DNA from 3 places in the Saccharopolyspora sp. NPDC002578 genome. Region 1 is predicted to be linked to each of the others. Evidence: riboswitches for the same ligand, from Rfam matches in the RefSeq annotation. Region 1 holds a riboswitch; each other region holds the start of a gene.

What was found. Region 1 has a riboswitch for thiamine pyrophosphate ahead of thiC (phosphomethylpyrimidine synthase ThiC). Riboswitches for the same ligand answer to the same signal wherever they lie in the genome.
Region 2: another riboswitch for thiamine pyrophosphate. It lies ahead of thiD (bifunctional hydroxymethylpyrimidine kinase/phosphomethylpyrimidine kinase); the one in region 1 lies ahead of thiC (phosphomethylpyrimidine synthase ThiC).
Region 3: another riboswitch for thiamine pyrophosphate. It lies ahead of ACWD38_RS05960 (thiamine ABC transporter substrate-binding protein); the one in region 1 lies ahead of thiC (phosphomethylpyrimidine synthase ThiC).

The regions. Positions count from the first base shown of each region.
Region 1 is NZ_JBSFWJ010000018.1:89,966-94,669, reverse strand. Features, by position in the region: gene thiC (phosphomethylpyrimidine synthase ThiC) at 1-1,459, opposite strand, end outside; TPP riboswitch at 1,453-1,578, opposite strand; gene ACWD38_RS11905 (hypothetical protein) at 1,704-1,997, shown strand; gene ACWD38_RS11900 (Uma2 family endonuclease) at 1,930-2,313, shown strand; gene ACWD38_RS11895 (peptide deformylase) at 2,317-2,898, opposite strand; gene ACWD38_RS11890 (DUF3263 domain-containing protein) at 3,265-3,597, shown strand; gene ACWD38_RS11885 (LytR C-terminal domain-containing protein) at 3,597-4,238, shown strand; gene ACWD38_RS11880 (AAA family ATPase) at 4,615-4,704, opposite strand, start outside.
Region 2 is NZ_JBSFWJ010000006.1:59,118-63,821, reverse strand. Features, by position in the region: gene ACWD38_RS05170 (AMP-binding protein) at 1-847, opposite strand, end outside; gene ACWD38_RS05165 (hypothetical protein) at 919-1,134, opposite strand; gene ACWD38_RS05160 (hypothetical protein) at 1,331-1,720, shown strand; gene ACWD38_RS05155 (hypothetical protein) at 1,805-2,542, opposite strand; gene ACWD38_RS05150 (hypothetical protein) at 2,618-2,887, opposite strand; gene ACWD38_RS05145 (biotin attachment protein) at 3,186-3,416, shown strand; TPP riboswitch at 3,480-3,578, shown strand; gene thiD (bifunctional hydroxymethylpyrimidine kinase/phosphomethylpyrimidine kinase) at 3,572-4,405, shown strand; gene tenA (thiaminase II) at 4,431-4,704, shown strand, end outside.
Region 3 is NZ_JBSFWJ010000007.1:72,366-77,069, forward strand. Features, by position in the region: gene ACWD38_RS05955 (ABC transporter permease) at 1-1,104, opposite strand, end outside; gene ACWD38_RS05960 (thiamine ABC transporter substrate-binding protein) at 1,101-2,147, opposite strand; TPP riboswitch at 2,193-2,303, opposite strand; gene ACWD38_RS05965 (4a-hydroxytetrahydrobiopterin dehydratase) at 2,373-2,666, shown strand; gene ACWD38_RS05970 (FAD-dependent oxidoreductase) at 2,669-3,628, opposite strand; gene ACWD38_RS05975 (DUF6157 family protein) at 4,544-4,704, shown strand, end outside.

The sequences.
Region 1 (4,704 bases):
GTTCCGCGGGCAGCGTCTGGTCGTGGTAGGCCTTCGCGGTGTCGGGGTCGAGCGCCAGGTGGAACTGGTCGGTCCAGCGGAACTCGAAGCGCGCCTTCGACAGCGCGTCGTCCCACTCCTGAGCGCGCGGATGCCCCTTGGCGAGGTCACCGGCGTGCGCGGCGATCTTGTAGGTGATCACCCCGGTCTTCACGTCGTCCCGGTCGGGCAGTCCGAGGTGCTCCTTCGGCGTGACGTAGCAGAGCATCGCCGTGCCGGCCTGCGCGATCATCGCCGCGCCGATCCCGGAGGTGATGTGGTCGTAGGCGGGCGCGATGTCGGTGGTCAGCGGCCCCAGCGTGTAGAACGGCGCCTCGTCGCACAGCTCCTCCTCGAGCCGCACGTTCTCCGCGATCTTGTGCATCGGCACGTGGCCGGGGCCTTCGATCATCACCTGCACGTCGTGTTCGCGGGCGATGCGGGTGAGCTCGCCGAGCGTCTCCAGTTCGGCGAACTGGGCGCGGTCGTTGGCGTCGGCGATGGAGCCGGGGCGCAGGCCGTCGCCGAGGGAGAAGGTGACGTCGTAGTCGCGCAGGATCTCGCACAGCTCGGAGAAGTGCGTGTAGAGGAAGCTCTCGCGGTGGTGCGCCAGGCACCACGCGGCCATGATCGAGCCGCCGCGGGAGACGATGCCGGTGACGCGCTGCGCGGTCAGCGGCACGTACCGCAGCAGCACTCCGGCGTGCACGGTCATGTAGTCGACGCCCTGCTCGCACTGTTCGATCACGGTGTCCCGGTAGATCTCCCAGGTCAGCCGGGCCGGGTCGCCGTTGACCTTCTCCAGCGCCTGGTAGATCGGCACGGTGCCGACCGGCACCGGCGAGTTGCGCAGGATGCGCTCGCGCGTCTCGTGGATGCGCTTGCCGGTGGACAGGTCCATGATCGTGTCGGCGCCCCAGCGGGCCGCCCACACCATCTTCTCGACCTCCTCCTCCACCGACGAGGTCACCGCCGAGTTGCCGATGTTCGCGTTGACCTTCACCAGGAACTTCTTCCCGATGATCATCGGTTCGCTCTCGGGGTGGCACCGGTTGGCGGGCAGCACCGCGCGACCGCGGGCGATCTCGTCGCGCACCAGCTCGGCGGGCAGGTCCTCGCGGGCGGCGACGAACTCCATCTCGCGGGTGATCACGCCCGCCTTCGCCCAGGCCAGCTGCGTCCGGTGCTCGGCGGACCAGCCGGCGCGGGTCTCCGGGAGTCCTTTGTGGACGTCGATGGTCGCGGTGTCGTCGGTGTAGGGCCCGGAGGTGTCGTAGACGTCGAGGTGCTCGCCGTTGCTGAGCTCGATCCGGCGGGCGGGCACCCGCAGGCCGCCGACCTCGCGGTGCACCTTGCGGGAACCGCTGATCGGCCCGGTGGTCACACCGGTCCCGGTGGCATTCGAGTCCGCAGTGGACAGAGGGGGACGCACGTCGGCCATGGCCGTTCACTCCCTACGCCGGCATTATCCGGTCAGGTTCAGGCGGTCGGCGGCCCCGGATCGGATGATCCAGCCGCCCTCTCAGCCCGCTTCCGGTGCGAGCTCCCGCGATCAGTTGTCGGCGCCGACGTTAGCCGCGCCGCCACGGTCTGCCAAGCCCCGATTCGGGTCGATGACGGCGCGGCGGATCAGGGATAGGCTGTCTAGCAGGGAAAACGAACTCTTGTCAGACCTGGAGGTTACAGTGCGCGACGACACCAGCACAGGAGGTGATCGCGCTGTGAGTGCTGCACCGGTGCTCCAGGAATCGTCCTGGGAGACGTTCGTCGAGGTCTGGAACCGCCTCGACCTTCCAGAAGGCTGGCGCGCGGAGATCATCGAGGAGAGGATCGTGATGTCCCCGCCGCCAGGTCAGAACCACAATCTCATCGGAAGCAGGGTCAACAAGGCTCTGGTCCGGGCGCTACCCGATGATTGGGAGGGTTCTGCAGACCCAAGGCATCGCAACGCCGTCTACCTCGCGAATCGTGGTGCCTGATCTGCTGGTGGCTTTGCGGGAGCGAATGACACCGGCGGTCGTGTTGCCGGGCGAAGACGCCCTGCTCGCCGTGGAGATCACGTCGAAGAGCGGTGCCGAGACCGACCGCGGCGCCAAGCACGAGGCGTACGCGCAGGCCGGAATTCCGCTGTACCTGCTCATCGACCGCTTCGCGCCGCGCTGGCCCACGGTCACGCTGTTCTCCGAACCCGATGGCGACGCCTACCGGGAATCGCACGCCGTCCCGTTCGGGAAGCCGATCGAGCTGCCGTCGCCGTTCGACGTCACGCTGGAAACGGAGGACTTCCCGCGGTGAGGTTCAGTCCTCGTCGTCGGCGAACGGGTCGCCTTCGACCGCCGGGTCCCAGGAGTGGCCGGGAACGCCCCAGCCGTTGCGCTTCACCGCTTTCTTCGCCGCGCGCGCGTTGCGCCCGATCAGCCGGTTCAAGTACAGGTAGCCGTCCAGATGGTCGGTCTCGTGCTGCAGGCAGCGGGCGAAGAACCCGGTGCCCTCGACCTCCACGGGCGAGCCGTCCACGTCGAACCCGGTGACCTTCGCCCAGCTCGCCCGCCCGGTCGGGAACGCCTCGCCGGGCACCGACAGGCAGCCTTCCCAGTCATCGTCCGGGTCCGGCATCGTCTCGGGGATCGCGCTCGTCTCCAGCGTCGGGTTGACCACCACGCCGCGGTGCCGCACGCCCTCGTCGTCGGGGCAGTCGTAGACGAAGACCCGCAGGTCGACGCCGATCTGGGTGGCTGCGAGCCCGGCACCGTTGGCGGCGGTGTTCGTCTCGAACATGTCGTCGACCAGGGTGCGCAGCGCCTCGTCGAAGTGCTCGACGGGGCGGGTGGGGTGGTGCAGAACCGGGTCGCCCACGATGCGGATCGGGTGAACAGCCATGCGGCGGAGGATATCGGTACGCCGCCGCGACCCGCCTCGGGCGTGGCCGTTCGCGCGGCGCGCGACGCCCATCGGAGTGATCTTCGTCGGGCGGTTCGCGGATCTCCGCCGAGGGCGTGTTGGCCGCGCACGGCCTTCGGGGACGCGTGATGTAATGGGGGCGGAATCACACGCGTGTGATTCCGGCGAACGCGGGGGTCCCCGGATCGCGACGCGAGGAGCCAGATGGACGCCGCCCAGATGCTGACCGTGCACGAGATCGCCCGGCAGTGCGAGGAATTGGCGCGTACCGACGGGCAGCGCGAAGCGGCTCCGGAACCGGTGCCCGGCAGGCACTTGCGGCCGGTCGACCCGCCCACCGAGCCGCTGCCGCGAGTTCCCGCCGAACCGTCCACATCGGACGATTCGGCGTTCGCGGAACGGGCGGCGGGTGCCTCGGCCGATCGGGAGCTCGGCGATCGCGAGCTGAGCATCCTCGCGTTCGAACGGCAGTGGTGGAAGGGCGCGGGCGGCAAGGAACGGGCCATCCGCGAGCTGTTCGACATGTCCGGCACGCGGTACTACCAGGTGCTGAACAACCTGTTGGACGACCCGGCGGCGGCCAGGGTGGATCCGATGCTGATCAAACGTTTGCGCAAGGTGCGGGCGAGTCGGCAGCGTGCCCGGCAGGCCCGCCGACTGGGAATCGAGTGGCACTGATGACTTCCGGGGAACCCCCGACCAGCCCGTCCGCCGCGAAGATCGGCGGTTACGCCCTCATCGGAGCGGGCGCGCTCTCGGCCGTGATCGGCCTGACGACCTTGGTCTCCGGCGGCTCGGATGACGCCGCGGCGCCGCCGGTCGATCAGCAGCAGACGGAGGCGCCGCTGCCGCCGTTGCCGCCGCTGCCCGCGAGTTCCGAGGAACCGCCGCCGTCCTCGTCGATCGCGCAGCCGCCGCCCGCCGCCGAGGAGCCGCCGCAGCTGCCGGATCCCGAGCCGCAGGCCCCGCCGGTGAACCAGCCGCGCCCGGAAGCGCCGGACGCCGAGCACGGCCGGCAGCACATCGTCGTGCGGGTCTACAACAACAGCACCATCAAGGGCTTGGCGCACCGGGCCGCCGACGACTTCCGCAGCGTCGGCTACGAGGTCCCGGAGGTCGGCAACTACGCGCGCGGCACGATCCCCACGACGACCGTCTACTACCGCCCCGGCACCGCCGAGGAGGCGCAGGCCAAGGAGGTCGCCGCCGCGTTCCAGGCCCGAGCGGAACCCCGCTTCGAAGGAGTCGGCGACGCGAGCCCCGGCGTAATAGCCATCATCACCAACGACTACAAGGGCCTAGGCAAGGGCGGCAAGTAACCCCCGCTCCAGCAAAGCCCCCGTCCCAACGAAACCGCGCCCCAGACAGGCAAACCCCCGCCTGCGTGCCTGGCGGCGAAGCCGTGCCTTGGACGAGCGAAGCGAAGTCTGCCTGGCGGCCGAAGGCCGTGCCTCGCGGCGTAGCCGTGCAGTAGGCGGGCGAAGCCACGCTTGCCTTGCGGCCGTAGGCCGTGCCTGTATGTGCGAAGCACATAGCCCACGTCGAAAAGCCGCTCACCCGCGGGTTCTCAGCCGGTCTCTCGCGAGGACGGCTTTTTCCCTCGTGGCGGAGCCACTTGGGAAAAAGATCCCGCAGCGAGAGACCGGCTGAGGTTCCGCCACCCGACCACCCGAGCAAAACGACCGGCTCAAACCCTCAACGACGTGAATCAGCGTAGGACTGCAGGGTTGCTAGTTGGTCGGGGTCCAGCGAGGGGCGGACTGCTCGGCGGGCGGCGTCGAGGTG
Region 2 (4,704 bases), on a different contig from region 1:
GCAGCACCAGCGTCGCGCCGATCGCGGAGCCCAGCTGGAACGCCGCCAGTCCCCAGGTGTGGAAGATCGGCGCCGCCAGCAGGATCCGCTCGCCGGCGCGCAGCGGCATCCGCGACATGATCGTCGCCGCCGGTCCGACGCCGGGCGGGGCGGGCCTGCGGGCTCCCTTCGGCGTGCCGGTGGTGCCGGAGGTGAGCACGATGATCCGCGCGTGCCGGGGCCTGCGCGGCAGCGCGCCGCCCGTGGAGCTGCCGATGAGGTGTTCCAGCGTGGCCTTGCGGGTGGTGCCCTCGGTCCAGGCGAGGACCACGTCGAGGCCGTCCGCGATGTCGAGGTCTTCGGTGAACTCGACGTCGGTCACCAGCAGGTCGGCCTGCTGCTCGGCCAGCACGGTGCGCACCTGCTGCGGGCGCAGGCCGGTGTTGAGCAGCACCACGTCCACGCCGAGCTTGCCGCAGGCCACGATCGTCTCGACGAGCCCGTGGTGGTTGCGGCACAGCACGGCGACCCGGCTGGTGTCGCGGATGCCGCGGGCGCGCAGGCCCTTCGCCAGGCGGGTGGTGCGCTGCTCCAGTTCGAGGAAGCTCAGCGCGCCGCGTTCGTCGATCACGGCGGGCCGGTCCGGGTGCCGGATGGCGGCGACGGCGTAGCCGAGCGCGGGAGTCACCCCCCAGCGCCGCCACGCGAACACGATGCGCACCAGTTTGTCCGGGCGCATCGGCCGCACCACGCCTTGCCGGACCAGCAGCCACAGCGTGTGCAAGCCGGAGCTGAGGCGGTCCCCCTTGGCTCGGGCGACGACGTCCGCCGCCACCTCTCGTGTCCGTTCCGCCGGCCGTCGCCACATCGCCACGCGTCTCCTCCGATTTAACTACTCGTCAGTAGATAATGCCTTGAGGGGAGGCGCGGGGGAAGGGCTCACTGGTCCGAAATGCTCTGTTCCGGCGCTGCGGCGGCCACCACGGCCTCCCGTATCGCTGCTCGCAGCCGACCCGCCTCCAATGGTGCCAGCACGGCGGTCTCCCCAGGCGGTGCGACCACGACAACGTTGCCCTGCTGCACGTACACCGCCATGCTCCGCCGCCTGCCCGCGACATCGCGGCAGCTGACCTGCCACTGTTCGCTGCTGACCACGCCGACCTCCTCCCTCTGCGCCGAACGCGCCTGTGCGGTGCGCTCTCGTGGCTGAGACGCCTCAGGATCACTGACGTGACGGGTGTTCGCTTGATTAATCGTAGATTTCCCACGCCGGTGCTCACCCGGAGTGGCGGCCCGGCGCGGGAGCGAGCGCGCTCTAGGGGGTCCGGGCACGTCCTGGGACACTGCGATCATGGCTGGTTACGACAGGCTGCTGTGGCGCACGCTGCACCGGGTGCTGCTGGTGCTCGCGATCGGAGTGCTGGGATTGCTGCTCGGGCTCGGCTCCGCCCCGACCCGGTCGGACTCGCTGCTGGGCGTGCTCGTCGTGGCGCTCGTGGTGCTGCCGGTGGCGATCACGGTGCGCCGGATGACACCCGTGGCCCGGGCCAACCTGCGGGCGGTGCCGCGCTACCGGCCGCTGATGGCCGTCACGAGCGCGCTGCTCGCCCTCGTCGCGCTGCTGGTGCTCTGGTGGGCGGTCGGCAACGCGCTGTTCCCCGGCACGCTCTCACCGCTCACGCTGGCCCTGGTGGGAGTGGTGCTCGCGGCGCTGACGGCGCTGCTCAACCGGGTGCTGTGACCGGGCCCGGACACGACGAAGCCGCTGCCCGGTGGCGTCGGCCGGTGAGCAGCGGCTCGGTGCGTGCGTATCGCGCGGGTTCGGTCAGACCGGTCGGACGACCAGGCCCCGCGGCTCGGCGGTGAAGGTCAGCGCGCCCTCGAACTCCGCGATGGGCAGTTCGTCGCGGACCAGGCGGTGCGGCGCGTCGGCCGTCTCCACCCGGACCTCGGCCGCGGTGAAGGTCTGCTCGGCGAAGTCCGGTCCGGCGAGCTGGATCTCCAGCCGCTGCTCGCGCAAGGTGATCGCGGCGGCGCCACCTGGCACCGACAGCGGTTCGCCGTCGGCGGTGACGATGAGGCTGCCCTCGCCGTCGGACTCCGGGCGCACCGCGACGTGCGAGAGGGCGACGTCGCGCGCCCCTTCGGCACCGGTGACGCCGATGACGTCCCTGGCGACCTCGTCCTGCTCGGAGTTCTCCTCCGCGCGCGGAGCCAGCAGCGGCGTGCGCAGCTTCGCGGCCAGCCGGTGGGGAGCCCAGGAACCGGGTCCGATGAGGTTCACCACGGAGGTGATCTCGGTGTCGGCGAGCAGGCGTTCGCTGCCCACCGCGGGCGTGATCTCGATGGCCGCGACGTTCCGCTCCTCCAGCAGGTCGCGCAGCGCCTTGGCGCGCAGCCTGCTGTTGCGGTCGAATCCGCGGGTGATCGCGACGGCTCCGGACGTCCCGCCCTGCGCCGCTGCATCGGCGAGACCGGCCAGCGGAGCCCAGACCTTCGCCGGATCCGGCCGGGTCGAGCGGCGGGAGCGGGCGGACTGAGGGGCGTCGGCAGTGGTGTCCATTGCGTCAACTTTAATCCGCCACGCAGGGTCGCCTCACTAGGTGATCAGCGGTCGGCTGTGTGACTTCGCTCGCGCTCACGCGTCCCAGGTGGTGACCACGAGATCCCGGTCGCGCTCCAGCTGTTCGTCGACGTGCTGCTCGCACTCCGGGCAACGCTCGGTGATGCGGCGGCTCGACGGTTCCTTGGTGGCCGGCCAGGTCTCGTGCGGGAGTTTGATCGTCGTCGCGCACAGCGCGGTCACCGGATCACCGGCGGGTCTGGCACCGGGGCGCACCGTGATCGCGTGCCGGACCCGCTGCCCTGCTCCGACGATCCACCAGACGTGCTCTTGATCGGGGAACACTTCGCTCCCACCCCCATACCTGTCAGGACGTCCCGAGCCGCGCTTCGATCCGCTTGGCCGGATCTCGAACTCTAGACGGATCGATCAGCTCGCACGTTGCATTCGCGTGGCTACCGGAATGACTGGCTGCGCTGCTCCGATCGTGTTAATGCGGCTGTTCGGCGGAGCACCCTCGGTCCGGCGCGGATGCCGCGCTGGGCCACTCGACGTACGAAGCCGAGCACGCGCTTCGCTTGTGGTGAGAAGGATCACCGCTCATGCTGACCGCAACGATGATCGATTGCGGAGGCGTGTGCTCGTGACGGACCTGCACTTCCCCTGGCCGCGGCAGGATCCGCACGAGCCGGGGGTCCTCGCCCGCTGGCTGGCGGCCGACGGCGCCCCGGTGCGCAGCGGCACCGCCGTCGCGGAGGTGGTGACCGACGGCGTCCGGCGCACCGTGCGCGCCTCCGCCTCGGGCACGTTGTGGCGGCAGGGCGCGGCGGGCGAGCACTTCGCCGCGGGAGCGGTCATCGGGCTCATCGAATGAGAGCGGCGCAGGGCACGGCGAGATCGGCGACTCCGGCGGGTTGACCGTGCTTGCTAGGTTGGGGGCAGTGACGCGGGGTGCCCGGCGAGCGGCCGGGCTGAGAGCAGACCCGTCGAACCTGACCTAGTTCGTGCTAGCGGAGGGACGTCACCCACGTGACCGTTCGTGCTGCCCGGCCGGAATTCGCCCGGCCCGTTCCCAACGTGCTGACGATCGCCGGAACCGACCCCAGCGGCGGTGCCGGGATTCAAGCCGACCTGAAAGCCTTCTCCGCCAACGGCGCCTACGGCATGTCGGTGGTGACGGCGCTGGTCGCGCAGACCACCACCGGCGTCGCCGAGGTGCGGGAAGTACCGCCGGAGTTCGTCACCTCCCAGCTCACCACGCTGCTCGACGACGTGCGGGTGGACGCGGTGAAGATCGGGATGCTGGCGGGAACCGGGGTGATCCGCGCGGTCGTGGCCGTGCTCGACCGCTACGCGCCGCCGCACGTGGTGCTGGATCCGGTGATGGTCGCCAAGAGCGGGCACCGGCTGCTCGCCGACGAGGCGGTCGCGGTGCTGCGCGACGAGCTGCTGCCGCGAGTGGACCTGATCACGCCGAACCTGCCGGAGGCAGCGGATCTGCTGGGGGAGCGGGAGATCACCGACTCCGGCGGGATGGCCGGGCAGGCCGAGCGGCTGACCGGCTTGGGCGCCAAGCAGGTGCTGCTCAAGGGCGGGCACCTGCGCGAGGCGGCGAGCCTCGACCTCTTCCGCGGCGACGGCGAAGCCGAGTTCCTGCGCCGCGAGCGGATCGAGACCACGAACGACCACGGCACCGGGTGCACGTTGTCGGCGGCCATCGCGGCACTGCGCCCGCAGCGGCCGGACTGGTCCTCGGCGGTCCGCGACGGCAAGGAGTACCTGACCGAGGCGTTGCGCGCCGCGGACCGGCTGGACGTGGGCCGGGGGCACGGCCCCGTGCACCACTTCCACCGCTGGTGGTGAACCCGATCTTCTGGAGGGACCGTTCATGAGCAGGCTTCCCGCCCCACCGCCCGGCGGTTTCTGCGCGGGCGCGTGGGAGCACACCGCCGCGTTGCAGCAGGCCATCGTCGAGCACCCGTTCAACGCGGCGCTCACCGACGGCGCGCTGGACCGGGAGCGGTTCGCGTTCTACATCGTGCAGGACGCGCGGTACCTGGTCGGTTTCGCGCAGGCGCTGACCGCGGCGTCCACGCGGGCGGAGGACCCCGCCGACGCGGCGTTCCTGGCCGGTGCGGCGCAAGGCGCGCTGGTGGAGGAAC
Region 3 (4,704 bases), on a different contig from region 1:
CAGCATCAGGGCCAGGTCGAGGCTTTCGGCGATGGCCCGGCGCCGGATCGCGACGAGCACGAAGGACGCCAGCAGCCCGAACAGCAGCGCCATCCAGGTCGCGTCGACGGCGGTGCGCACCGAGTTGAGCGCCGCTTCGAGCCCGGTGACCTCCAACGTCCCGTTCTGCCCGGTGCCCAGCAGCGCCCGGTACCCCGCGAGCCCCCACCCGTCCCTGGTGGACACCGATCGCAGCAGCAAGGTCACGATCGGCGTGCCGAGCCCGCACAGCACCAGCCCGGCGAGCCCGACGACCCACCACTCCGCTCCCTGCGGACGCCGCGCGGTGTCGGACGGCGCGCGCAGCCGCAGCGCCGTTTCCCGGCGTCGTCGCGCGACGGTCGCGACCAGCAGCGCGGCGACGACGGCCGCGAGCTGCAGCAGCGACAGCGCCGCCGCGCCGGGGAGGTCCAGCAGCTGCACGGTGCGCAGGTAGATCTCCGTCTCCAGCGTCCGCAGCTCACCACCCCCGAGCACCAGCACCACGCCGAAGCTGGTGGCGCTGAACAGGAACACGACCGAGGCGGCCGATCCCAGTGCGGGCAGCAGCGCGGGCAGCGTCACCGAGGTGAACGCGCGCAACCGGCTCGCGCCGAGCGATCGGGCAGCGTCCTCCATCCGCCGGTCGAGGTGGCTCCACAGCCCGCTCACGGTGCGCGCGACGACGGCGACGTTGAAGAACGCGTTGGCCAGCACGATCGCGAGCACCCCGGCATCGGCGCCGAACAACGCCCGGAACGCCATGCCCACCACGATCGTCGGCAGCACGAACGGCACGGTCACCGCGACCCGCAGCAGCCCGCGGCCGGGGACCGCGAGCCGGGCCAGCACGTAGGCCAGCGGCAGTCCCGCCAGCAACGCGACGGCGGTGGACGCGGCGGCTTGCCCGAGCGTGAAGCCCACGAGCCGCCACGTCGACGGCTCGACCAGCACCGCCCCGACTTCACCGCGCAGTCCCAGCCCGACGATCGCCGCGACGGGCCAGGCGAAGAACAGCCCGAGGAAACCGAGCACGATCACCGCGGCGAGCGCCACGGGCAACCGCCGGCGGAGGCCGTGGTTCATCCCCGCACCAGCGTCCGCCACTGCTCCACCCAGCGGTCCCGGTCGCGTTCCACCTCGGCTGCGGGCAGCTCCGCCGGGCCCTGCGGCAGCGGCGCGCTCTCCGCCCAGCCCGGAGGCAGCGCGACCCCGTCGACCGCGGGGTACACGTACATCTGGTCCGGCACCTGCGCTTGGAATTCAGGTGAGAGCAGGAAGTCGACGACTTCACCGGCGGCCTGCGGGTCCTTCGCCCCGGCCAGCACACCGGCGTACTCGACCTGCCGGTAGCAGGTGTCGAGCAGCGCCCGGGTGCGCGGGCGGCCGGTCTCGTCGACCTCCGCGGCGGGCGAGGAGGCGTAGGACAGCACGATCGGCCGCGGCCCCTGCCCGGTGGATCCGGAGAAGTCCTGGTTGTAGGCCTCTTCCCAACCGGCGGAGAGCTTCACGTCGTTCGCGGTCAGGTCCCGCCAGTAGTCCTGCCAGCCGGGATCGCCGAAGGCGGCGACGGTGCCGAGCAGGAACGCGAGCCCGGGTGAGGACGTCGTCGGGTCCGGTAACGCGATCAGCCCGCGGTAGCGGGGGTCGGTGAGGTCGCGCAACGTCGCGGGCTCCGGCACCCGGTGCTGCGCGAACCAGCCGGTGTCGATGTTCAGGCACACGTCGGCGACGTCGATCGCGGTGAGCCGCTGCTCCTGGTCCTGCGCGTACCGCTGCGGTCCGCGTTCGGCCGCGGCGGACCGGTGCGGCGCGAACACGCCTGCGCCGAGCGCGCGGGACGCGAACGTCGAGTCGACGCCGTAGGCGACGTCGCCGAGCGGCGCGGCTCGGGACAGCACCAGCTTGTTCGTCAGCTCGCCCGCGTCACCGCTGTTGCGGACTTCCAGGTGGATGCCGCTGCGCCGTTCGAAGTCGGCGAGCACGGCGGGGTCGGCGACGAACGAATCGTGCGCGACGAGCGTGACGGTGCGCGCGGCGGGCTCCGGGCCGGAGCTCCCGATGAGCGAGCACCCGGTGGTGAGCGAGGCGACCGCAAGGGCGGCGACCCAGCGCAGGTAACGGTTCAACGGTCCTCCCGAGCAGCACACGGCAACGGCCACGTGTGCAACGTCGAGCTGATCGCGACACCTCCCTGCGCCGGCATGATCCGGTTCAGGTGCGGACGGTCGAGGGGATTCGCCCCTCCTCTCAGCCCAGCGCGCTGGACTCCCGTGGCGACGGCAGTCTACGTGTCACCGCTCCGGGTGGGGCCGACGGTCGCAATCCGGCCGGTCGACCACCACCATGGAGCCATGACCGAACTGCTGAACGACACCCAGGTCGCCGAAGCGCTCGCCGGACTGCCGGAGTGGGCCCAGGACGGAACCACGATCACGCGGACGGTGGAGTTCGCGAGCTTCCCGCAGGCCATCCAGGGCGTGAACCGGATCGCGGAGATCGCCGAGAGCGAGAACCACCACCCGGACATCGACATCCGCTGGCGCAAGGTCACGTTCTCGCTGTCGACGCATTCGCAGGGCGGCATCACGGCGAAGGACGTCACGCTGGCGGAGGAGATCGACGGGGTCGTCGACGCCCTGTCCTGACCTCAGCCGGTCAGCACCAGCTCGGCGGCTTCCGCGGCGCAGCCCCAGGACAGCGCGACGCCGCACCCGGAGTGCCCGTAGTTGTGCACGACGGTGCCGCCGCCGAACCGCTCGACCTCCAGCCTGACCGCGTCCCGTCCGGGGCGGAGTCCCACGGTCTCGCCGAGCACGTCGGCTCCGGCGAGCAGCGGTTCGACGTGCGCGCAGCGCCGCAGGATGGCGGCGCCCGCTTCGCGTCCGGGGATGCGCGACCAGTCCTGGTCGACCGCGGTACCGCCGAGCACCACGTGGTCGCCGTGCGGCATGTACGCGGTGAACTCGGGGCCGGCTCCGATCTCCACGAAGTACTCGGTGACACCGGGGTTGCGCACGACGACGTGCTGGCCCCGCACGGGACGCACTCCGGGATCGCCGACGAGTTCGTGCGCGCCCACTCCGGTGCAGTTCACGACCCTGCCCGCTTCCTCGACCGCTTCGACCAGCGAGGACACCGGGCTGAGCAGCAGTTCCCCACCGGCGGCCCGGAACCGCTCGGTGAGGTGGTCGAGGTAGCGCGGCATGTCGATCAGCGGCGCGGTCGCCCGGTAGCCGCTGACGAACCCGTCCGGTAGCTCGTCGGGTGCGCAACGGCGCAGGTCGGGCAGCAGCAGCGCCTCGGGCGGCAGCTGGTCGCCGAGGTCGACGCGGGCCGCCATCCGCCCGGCGGCGAGGTGCACGCCGCTGGTGTCGTCGGCGGCGAGTTCGACGAGGCGGTGGTAGGTGCGGGCGACCCAGCCCTGAACGCGGTCGGCGGGTTGCAGCAGCGCCGGCCCCCACATCGCCCCGGCGACGGCCGAGGTGGTCTCGGCGGGCCGTTCGTCGGTGCGGATGCGCACCGGGACACCGGCTTCGGCGAGGGTGACGGCGGTGCTGAGACCGGTCACTCCGGCACCGATGACCAGGACGGGCTCGGTGGTAGCCATCTTCGGCACGCTAGCAGCGATGCCCGCTGCGCACGGCCCGCTTCGACGGGCGCGGGCGGACGGTGGCCGTCACCCCGTCGACGGCGGGGCGGGAGCAGTGCTCGAACGGTGCGGGGTGGGCGGCGGCGCCCGCCGCATCGCGCGCGGCGGGCCATCCCGCGAAATCGCGGATTTCGCCTGCTAGTCCTCAAGAATGGTGATCGTTCCGGTGTCACCACAGTTACCGCAACCCTTGCCGTTGCAGTCCCCGCAGATCGAGGTGATGAGCTGCATGGGCACAACTTAAAGCGGCCGGTAACGCCATGCGAATCATGACACCCGGCGCTTCTACCAGCAGCTGAGCGGCACCAGCGCTCAGCTACCGGCACCTCGCAACGTTTCACCCGAATGTGCCGGATCCGCATTCGGCACTCCGGAGAATTCCGCGTGAGCCGCACCCCGACCCCCGATCAGGGGTCAACCGATCGACAACGACAGCAATCGTTTCCCGGCACCTCCGCTCGAACGCATCGCGGCCCGTTCTCCGGCCAACCCGAGACCGGCTTCCCGAATCGCACCGGCTTCCGCGCTCCTCCCCGGTACGCCGTCAACTTGAACCCGATCTACCTGCGGATTCCTCGCCGCGGCAGTCACCCAGGACTGACCGCCCATCTTTGATCTTGTATTTCCAGGTGAGCGGCGTTCGTGGTCGTTTGTCCTGTCAGCGGCGAAGCCGCTGAGCAGTGACCAGCCTGAGCAACAAGACCACCGGCGGGTTCTCAGCGGCTTCCTCGCGAGGACAGCGATTTCGCCGTGCACGGCATACATCAGAAATCGCGATCACACCGGCAAAAGGGCAGCGAGGAAGCCGCTGAGGTTCCGCTGAGCGACCCGCTACGCAAAACCGAGGTCGAAGACAGGCAGTAAAGTTGCGCCATGGAGCGGGTGGATTACGTGGACACGTTCATCGCCGTGGCCGAGGACTGCCCGGCGAAGACGGGAACGGTGCCCCCGGCCAAGGGCGATGATCCTTCTGTCTCCGCGCGCACCTACGCGCTGATCGCGGGGCATCCGTACGAGTTCACGTCCGGCGACGT